DNA from 3 places in the Paenibacillus sp. EKM301P genome. Region 3 is predicted to be linked to each of the others. Evidence: a T-box and tRNA genes for the amino acid it is inferred to sense, from the RefSeq annotation. Region 3 holds a T-box; the other regions hold tRNA genes.
What was found. A T-box is a leader RNA that pairs with one kind of tRNA and senses whether it is charged. The one in region 3 lies ahead of argS (arginine--tRNA ligase), so its partner is inferred to be a tRNA-Arg.
Positions count from the first base shown of each region.

Region 1: it has a tRNA-Arg gene. The T-box ahead of argS (arginine--tRNA ligase) is inferred to sense a tRNA for this amino acid. The anticodon was not compared.
Region 2: it has a tRNA-Arg gene. The T-box ahead of argS (arginine--tRNA ligase) is inferred to sense a tRNA for this amino acid. The anticodon was not compared.

Region 1 covers NZ_JAALFM010000005.1:107,655-110,789, forward strand. The annotation lists gene HFD99_RS14385 (LacI family DNA-binding transcriptional regulator) at 1-5, opposite strand, end outside; gene HFD99_RS14390 (6-phospho-beta-glucosidase) at 193-1,536, shown strand; tRNA gene HFD99_RS14395 (tRNA-Arg) at 1,751-1,824, opposite strand; gene HFD99_RS14400 (DUF4870 domain-containing protein) at 2,000-2,293, shown strand; gene HFD99_RS14405 (hypothetical protein) at 2,603-2,962, opposite strand; gene asnB (asparagine synthase (glutamine-hydrolyzing)) at 3,126-3,135, shown strand, end outside.
Region 2 covers NZ_JAALFM010000007.1:198,221-201,355, reverse strand. The annotation lists gene HFD99_RS18055 (PdaC/SigV domain-containing protein) at 1-1,034, shown strand, start outside; gene clpP (ATP-dependent Clp endopeptidase proteolytic subunit ClpP) at 1,149-1,745, opposite strand; tRNA gene HFD99_RS18045 (tRNA-Arg) at 1,956-2,027, opposite strand; gene HFD99_RS18040 (sugar-binding transcriptional regulator) at 2,288-3,135, shown strand, end outside.
Region 3 covers NZ_JAALFM010000004.1:438,534-441,668, forward strand. The annotation lists gene HFD99_RS13495 (MogA/MoaB family molybdenum cofactor biosynthesis protein) at 1-225, opposite strand, end outside; gene HFD99_RS13500 (four-helix bundle copper-binding protein) at 489-818, shown strand; T-box leader at 896-1,154, shown strand; gene argS (arginine--tRNA ligase) at 1,214-2,938, shown strand.

The sequences.
Region 1 (3,135 bases), on a different contig from region 3:
GCCACATTTCTCACCTCGTTCTTTCTATTTTAGCATGTTCGTGTTTAGCATGTTTCGTGGCCCCGCCCTATAATTGTCACCTTCCCCAAATAAGTTTTCTAAAAGCGCTTGACCTGTAATGCATTACAGGGATTACAGTGAATTTGAGCTTAAGAAAGCGGTTTTAAAAAACATACTCAGGAGGCACTAACCATGAAAAAAGGCATAAAGATCGCAACTATTGGCGGAGGCTCCAGCTATACACCAGAATTAGTAGAAGGTTTTATCAAACGTTATGCAGAGCTTCCCATCCGGGAGTTATGGCTGGTAGATATTGAAGCAGGGCGCGAGAAACTGGAGATCGTAGGGGCCATGGCCCAACGGATGGTGAAAGCCGCCGGCATTGATTGTGAAGTACATTTGACACTGGATCGTCGGGAAGCCTTGAAGGATGCCGATTTTGTAACGACCCAATTTCGGGTAGGCTTATTGGAAGCCCGGATTAAAGATGAAAGTATTCCTTTGAAACACGGTATGATCGGTCAGGAAACTAATGGGGCTGGTGGGATGTTCAAAGCTTTTCGTACCATACCCGTTATCCTCAGTATCGTAGAAGATATGAAAGAACTGTGTCCGAATGCATGGTTGATTAACTTCACCAACCCTGCGGGCATGGTCACCGAAGCGGTGCTTCGTTATGGTCAGTGGGATAAAGTCATCGGATTATGTAATGTTCCAATCGGCGCGATCAAGAGTGCATCGGCTGTGCTGGACAAACCGGAAGAAGAGCTGTTCTTTAAATTTGCAGGAATTAACCACCTTCATTGGCACAAAGTTTATGACAAAACCGGAGAAGAATTAACAGAACAAGTCATCGAAGGACTGTATGCGCCTGGCGCAAAACCGGAGAAGGTCGTTGAAAATATTAAGAACATGCGTTTCCTGTATGATCAGGTTCGTCAATTGAAAATGCTGCCTTGTCCTTACCATCGGTATTACTATATGACCGATAACATGCTCAAGGAAGAATTAGAGGAGGCCAAAAACGAAGGAACTCGGGGCCAAGTCGTCAAACGTCTGGAAGAAAGTCTGTTTGAATTGTACAAAGATCCGAATCTGGATTACAAACCAGAGGAATTATCCAAACGCGGCGGTGCGCATTACAGCGATGCTGCCTGTGAAATCATCAACTCTATTTATAACAACAAAGGCACATTGATGGTGGTTAGTACGCGTAACAACGGTGCGATTGATGATGTCCCTTATGATAGCGCCATCGAAGTAACTAGTGTCATTCGCGCGCATGGTGCGGAGCCTGTCAACTTTGGTAAATTCCCTCCAGCACAACGGGGACTGCTGCAAGTCATGAAGGCGATGGAAGAGCTGACCATTGAAGCGGCGGTCACTGGTGACTATGCGACAGCACTGCAAGCCTTCACCTTGAATCCGCTCGTTCCAAGCGGCGATATCGCCCAAACTGTGCTGGATGAATTGCTGGAAGCACACAAAGAGCATCTGCCGCAATTTTTTGCTCATAAAGAGAAGGCGACAGTATAAAGCCAGAATCAATGATACTGCCGGAACACAAAAAAACTTCCTAATATTGAATTAGGAAGTTTTTGCTATACGTCCCAGGAGGGATACTCTCCCTACGGTCGAGACTGCGAAGTTTATGCTAACGATGCTTAGCTCCGACGTCCCCCCAAGGGGTTCTCATCCCACTGGAACACAAAAAAACTTCCCAATATTGAATTAGGAAGTTTTTGCTATACGTCCCAGGAGGGATTCGAACCCCCGACCGACGGCTTAGAAGGCCGTTGCTCTATCCAGCTGAGCTACTGGGACAAGATAACAATCAATAAAACCTTATGTATTCAGTGCATTAATGATTATATCACATTTTGGGCAACTGTCAAAAGCATTTTTTCATTATACAGGAAAGCAGGCTGCAAAAGGAATCATTTGGACGCTAACGGGGTATTATGTACAAAGAACGATGCCAAAAAGGAGGGGTTAATCCGTGAGAGGCCTTTTGTCTTCACTTTGTTATTTTAGCATTTTTTTCGCACCTTTTCTGGTGCCGGTCATTGTGTGGATTGCAGTCCGGGACGAATATGTTCAGGGACACGCGAAAAAAGCCATTTTATCGCACATTTTCCCCATTATTGCGGCGATTCCGCTAGTTTATTTTATTATCACTGCCAATCATGCAGGCTCGGTTATCGGGTTTGTACTGCTATTCGTAGTGGTCTATCTCGGCGTTTTTGTCTATAACATCTACAAAGGGATCATGACGCTGCGTGAAGCGGCCTAATTCAAAAGAAGCCTCTCGCATTCGCAATTTTGACGAATACAGAGGCTTCTTCAGGGTCATTTATAAATGAGCGTTTCTCAGTTTATGACTGTTTATTTATTACCGAAGCGTCTAGGACTTCTTCGCACCTCATGTCTTACATTTTTCTCCATCACTTCTTCCGCGAACTCATTGTTATGAATATAACTGCTGCCTTTGTTTTTCTTATACTTCGCTTTGCCGTCTATGATTTCCCCCTCCTTTCACGCTGATCTGGCGATGGCGCCGGTGTCCAAATTAACAAAAGCCGAGGTAGTGCACACCATATCCTCATGCCCCGAACTCCTTGGCAAACTCTGTGCTAAGCTGCCCATAGGAGAGCAATTCCCTTTTGAACTTTTCCCGTTCCTCACCAGCGGTAATGTGCGTAGAGTCCGTAAAAGCCTTGTCGGTCACTTCTTCAAATGCCGAATGCAGATTATTGTCATACCAATCCAGCTCCAGATCGGCATCATTGCGGATGATCCGTACCATGTCATAATCAGGCTGACCATCCTTCTGATTCGTAGCTGTGATATAAACCAGCAGCTCCGGGTCATCTGCGGCACCGGGACGCACTTCTACCTCAGCACAGCGCACTCCGTCAAGTTCAGTGAAGCGGCGTATTTTGGCATCCTTGATGTAGTACATTGTCTCCCTCCTTCCTCACGTGTAGGCGGGTTGCCCCATCTGTAGTTTTCGGAACGGACAGACATTTTATGCTTCTTTTCGGCATATATACTGATGAACTGGGGATTTAGTTTTTGATTCATTCCAACACTGGATGAACACGACAAAGAGAGGATGAATAGACATGTGCGGAA
Region 2 (3,135 bases), on a different contig from region 3:
TTTCCTATATTGAGGCAGCTTCGACCAAACAGCAGCAAGCGACAACACAGCAACCAGGGGTCACCATCCAATGGAATGGTAAAACGTTGGCCGCTAAAGGTGTACAAGTGAACGGGAACACAATGATTCCAGTGGCAGCACTGCGTGATAGTTTGGGAATTCCGGTGAGCTATGACACCAAGGAAGGGACATATACAGTGGGGAGCGGGTACAACAAGCTCTATATCGTGGTCTCCTCCTCGGATGCCTATGCCAATGTGAACGGGATCAACACGCGCAGCATGGATGCCAAAATGATCGCCGGGAAGCTATATATTCCTATGAGTCTGCTGAAAGACTATCTGGGTATCGATGCGCAGTGGAATGCAACTCAGAAAACAGTAACATTGAGTAAAAGCCAGCTAAATCCGATCACAATTGCATCTCAGACGCTTCCAGCTTCGAGTAATGCAAAGGTATCCTATAAGATTAAGTATCCGCAAATCAGCGGCAGCCAGCTGAATCCTGAGGCTCAACAGGCCATTAATAATATGCTTAAAAAGCATGCAGAGACAGTATTGGCAGCAGGCAAAAAGATGGTGGCAGAGGGAGAGGTTACAGCAGAAAGACCGTATGATTTCGAAAATGATTTTGCAATTGCCTATAATAAGGACGGTATTCTAAGTGTGATTATGCAGGACTACTCGTATACAGGTGGCGCACACGGTATGACGGCACGTAAAGGATATACGTTCTCGCTTGCTGATGGTAAGCTGTTGCAATTGTCTGACGTATTGAAGGCAAATCCTAACTACAAAAAGTTCCTGAATGCTGATTTGAAGAAAAAAATTGATGCGCTCCAGGCTGGCGAAGGTTTTGAGAAATTTAAAGAGTTGGCCTCAGATCAGAATTTTTATGTGACCAACAGTGGAGTAACCATCGTGTTTGATTTGTATGATTATGCGCCATACGCTTATGGAATTCCGGAGTTTACTTACTCGTTCGCTCAACTGCTGCCTCAGGGCGGTAAGCCTTTTGCGGGACAAAATCAATAATCTGGATTAGTTATATATTGAAAATTAATAGTAAATAAAAAAGACTGCCTACCGGATACGAAAATCCGAGGCAGCCTTTTTATTTACCAGCTATTCAGAAGAAAACCACTTTTCTTATACACCTTCTGGAGAGGAGCTAGTTAACACTTTATCAATAATACCGTATTCCTTGGCATCATCAGCGGACATGAAATAGTCACGGTCTGTGTCTTTTTCGATGCGTTCCAGTGGTTGACCTGTGCGATCTGCGAGAATGCGGTTCAACTTGTCACGCATTTTCAGAATGCGACGGGCGCGAATTTCGATATCCGTTGCCTGTCCTTGTGCACCGCCTAGTGGCTGGTGAATCATAATTTCACTGTTTGGCAAGGCAAAACGTTTACCTTTGGCACCTGCATTCAGCAAGAAAGCACCCATGGAAGCAGCCATACCTACACAAATGGTAGATACGTCAGGTTTAATGTATTGCATCGTATCGAAAATGGCCATACCAGCTGTGATGGAACCGCCAGGGCTGTTAATATACAAGTGAATGTCTTTTTCAGGATCTTCAGCAGCCAAAAACAGCATTTGGGCAATAATTGAGTTGGCTACAACGTCATTGACGTCCGAGCCCAACAAAATAATGCGATCCTTCAACAGTCTGGAATAAATGTCATAGGCGCGTTCGCCGCGGTTACTTTGTTCTACTACCATAGGAACATAGCTCACGTCAAAAAACCTCCCTTAAATCGTTAGTGGATTTGGTGGATATGCCGAATACACATCCCTATTTATAAACTGTTACCGTATTAACCACATGATAAACAATTTCAAACAAAAAGTCAAAGAAAGTCAAACTATTGATTAAAAAAAAGAACGCTTAGCGCTCTTTTTGGTTAAAAACATTATATGGAACATTTAGCCAATCATATAAAACGACGCGCCCGCGAGGAATCGAACCTCGATCTCAGGCTCCGGAGGCCTACGTCATATCCGTTGGACCACGGGCGCAAAGATGAATCATTACAAGCAACCAACTAATTAATTGGAAACAAAGATGATTATATGATATACGGCATTGAATTGCAAGCTTTTATTACGTGCGCATATTCACATAAAAAGTTGAGAAATATAGGTTCAGATAGACTTGCATGTGAAGCAAATATTGGGTAAGATATACGTGGGACTTAAAAAGTTATCCCGGGACATTTTAAGACCAGTTAGAGATATAGCATAGAGACAGAACTTAGAAGTGTGCGGGAGTGGAAAGCATGCGAAAGATATTAGAAATACAGAAGCAGCTTCTGCCCGACCTCATGGATGTTTTGAAAAAAAGGTACACGATCCTGCATCAGATTATGTTGTCCGAAGTTATCGGACGCAGAACACTGGCAGCTTCACTGGATATGACCGAGCGCGTACTGCGCGCTGAGACTGATCTCCTTAAAGCGCAAGGGCTAATTGAGATTGAGAGTGTGGGCATGAAGGTGAGCAAAGCAGGACTGGATCTGCTGGAACAGCTGGAGCCGATTGCGAACAACTTGTTCGGCCTGTCCCAATTGGAGGATCAGATTCGTCAAGCCTACGGTTTGAGGAAGGTGGTTGTCGTTCCAGGGGATTCGGATGCTTCACCGTTAGCGAAGCAGGAACTGGGCCGTGCTGGCGCAAAGGCGCTGCTGAGTGTTATGGATGACGAGGACGTGGTCGCTGTAACAGGTGGCACGACGATTGCAGATGTGGCGGAACAACTGGCATTACCTGCTAACGGCCCGCTTAAGGGCGGATGGTTTGTACCGGCACGCGGGGGTTTGGGAGAGAGCATGGAAATGCAGGCAAATACAATTGCCTCCACGATGGCTCGCAAGGTCGGCGCTCAATACCGTCTGCTCCATGTACCGGATTTGCTCAGCAATCATGCTTACAACTCCTTGCTTGAGGATACGAATATTCAGGATATATTAAGCCTGATTCGAGAGAGTCGTATTATCATTCACGGGATAGGCAACGCCATAGCAATGGCCCACAGACGCAAGCTTGACCCTGAAACCTTTGCCCAGATCAGCAATGAGGGTGCGGTCGCCGAATCGTTTGGTTATTATTTTAACGAAGACGGCGTCGT
Region 3 (3,135 bases):
GTCCTCATGTGCTGCAGCTTCGGTTACCAACTGTCGGATACCCTCATAGTCGTCTTTGACGATAACATATCGAACAACCTTATACCCATTCGTTTCTAGTAGTTCCTTGAGCAGTCGTCCCCCAGTATCGGTTTCCATGGTTCGTGTATCAGAGACGGTCACGACCATGCAGTTAACCTGCTGCGGAGACTCCCGTCGGTGCTCCTCTACAGATGTTATGTTCATTACAATCTTCACTCCTTGATTCATGGTTAAGCATATTCTTTTTTTACAATAGAGGAATGACCGACTGGATGCAAGTCAGAAACGAGGGATAAAAAGTTATGTGATTAATATCCTTGCGCTTGCACCTTGGAATATAGTACACTTCCTTACATAAGTCGGGATTTTCTGGGTTTATTTTGTTGAAAGCGCGAACATCAATTGATTAATTTCAAGGCTCAGCGGGTAATAGTACAGCAGGATCAACAACTGGGAGGTAATGTATTATGAATCATTCATACCAAAAATGCGTGGATGCTTGCCTGGAATGTATGAACGCTTGCAATGTATGCTATGTAGCAAGTTTGAAGGAATATGATTTAGCTATGCTGCGTGAATGTATTCGAGTGAGTAGGGAATGCGCAGAGATATGTGGGTTTGCTGCTCAAATGTTGCAGCGCGGAACGGATTTTGCCGAGGAAATCTGTGAGCTATGCGCCAAAGCCTGTGAGGTATGTGCTGCTGAATGTAGCAAGCATTCCCATAATCATTGCAAACATTGTGCAGAGGCCTGCCGTCATTGTGTTGAGGCTTGTCGCCAATTGGTGGCAGTGTAATTACATATACAGAACTAGTCCCTGAAGAGGGAATAAAAGGTTGCTTTCTACTAAATAGGTTTGTATAATGGTGGGAATTAACGTCAAGGAACGGGAGAGTAGCAACGGAACCGTATCATTACAGCGAGCCGGAAGAGGTGGAAGCCGGTATGAAATCCGATGTGAAGCGCACCCGGGAGACGGTTGATCCAACGATAAGAACTTCTAGTAGATCAACCCGGCTGACACCGTTATTTGTCAATGGAGTGAAATCGCGATTTGTGTAAGCTAGCTTTATCTACACAACCGATTTACGAAGAGTGGTACCGCGGGGATATCGAAGTTCTCGTCTCTTGATTATATCAAGAGACGAGGGCTTTTTTTGTTAGATCCTATAAAAAGAAGGAGAGAGGAACATGTTGTTGATGATTGCTACCCAAGCTATTTTAGCTCATACGGGCTTGGAGGAGAAAGAAGTTTTATCTTTATTCGAGGTGCCTCCGCAGCCTGAATGGGGAGATGTGGCGTTTCCCTGTTTTGTGCTGGCTAAGAAATTTCGAAAGTCTCCACAGCATATTGCAATGGAATTGGCAGAGCTAGTAAGTCATGAAGCGGGTCTAACCGCTACAGCATCGGGTGCCTATGTAAATATTACATTGGATCGATCTGTTCATATTCCACCGATGCTTGCTGAATTGAGCAAGACTGAGTTTCTCAAGCCCAATATTGGGCATGGACAGCGAGTAGTAATTGATATGTCCTCGCCCAATATTGCGAAACCATTTGGTATCGGTCATCTTCGCTCTACTGTTATCGGTGCCGCCTTGTATCGCATACTTGGTGAAACCGGATATGTACCGATTAGTGTGAATCATCTAGGGGATTGGGGAACACAATTTGGCAAGCAAATTGCGGCCTATAAAAGATGGGGTAATGAAGAGCAGCTACAACAGGATCCGATCGGGGAATCATTGAAGCTATATGTCCGTTTTCATCAGGAGGCTGAGCATGACCCGTCTTTGGAGGATGAAGGCCGCGAGTGGTTCCGACGTTTGGAGCACGGGGATACTGAGGCTCAACAACTATGGGAGTTTTTTGTTGAAGTCAGTCTGGGTGAATTTGATCGTATGTACCAACGTCTTAACATTTCGTTTGACCATGTGTTGGGGGAAAGCTTTTACAATGATAAAATGCAGGCAGTTGTTGCCCAATTAAGAGCAAAAGGACTGCTGGAGGAAAGTGATGGAGCACTTGTGGTTCGTCTGGAAGACGAGCAGCTGCCGCCGTGTCTTATTTTGAAAAAGGATGGGACTACCATTTATCCCACCCGTGATCTGGCAACAGCGATTTATCGTCATGAAGTGATGAAGGCTGATCGGCTGCTGTATGTCGTTGGCGGGGAACAGAAGTTACATTTCCAACAGGTATTTGCGGTGCTCAAGCATGCAGGGGAGGCATGGGCACCGCAATGTGAGCATGTACCCTTTGGTTTAATGCGGTTTGCAGGCAAAAAAATGTCCACAAGACGCGGCAAGGTGGTGAAACTGGAGGAAGTGCTGGATGAAGCTGTAGCGCGTGCTCAAGCCATTATTACGGAGAAGAATCCCAATTTGCTGGAACAAGAGGCAATAGCAGAAGATGTCGGCATCGGAGCGATTATTTTTGGCGATTTAAAAAATAACCGTCTGAATGAAGTGGATTTTTCGTTGGAGGAGGCATTGACCTTCGAAGGTGAGACTGGCCCTTATGTTCAGTATACCCATGCGCGTATACGCAGCCTTCTGGAGAAAGCTCGCGCTCGCGCTGAGGTTGATTCTAATTCCAGTGACAACGTCCTTGGTCAAGAAGGGCATTCTCCTGAATGGAATATCGTTTCGGATGAAATGCTGGGTGACGCAGGCTGGGCCTTGCTTAAGCAGTTGGATCGCTATCACGGGCAGCTGATACGTGCTGCTCAGCAACTGGAACCTTCGGTTATTGCGAGATTTGCATTAGATACGGCACAGGCGTTCAACCGTTTTTATGCTAAGGAAAGGATTGTCGATGGTGGACAGTGGCGCATTCAGTTGGCGGAACAGACTGCAGATATGCTGGCAAGTACACTGCGACTTCTTGGACTGAAAGCCCCTAACCGGATGTAAGCTACCACAAGTGGGTATTTTTGTTAGGTACACTGCTGCTTTTGCTAGCTAAAATTACTGCGAATCAGCTCTTTTCTCTAAAAGGTGCTGCAAAAGGAAAACTATCATAGACACTTTTGGGTTTGCATGGAGATGGTGAGCAGAAAAGAGCAAGACGGGTTACACTAATCGCAGGGTATTCCATTGTTTTGCAACCA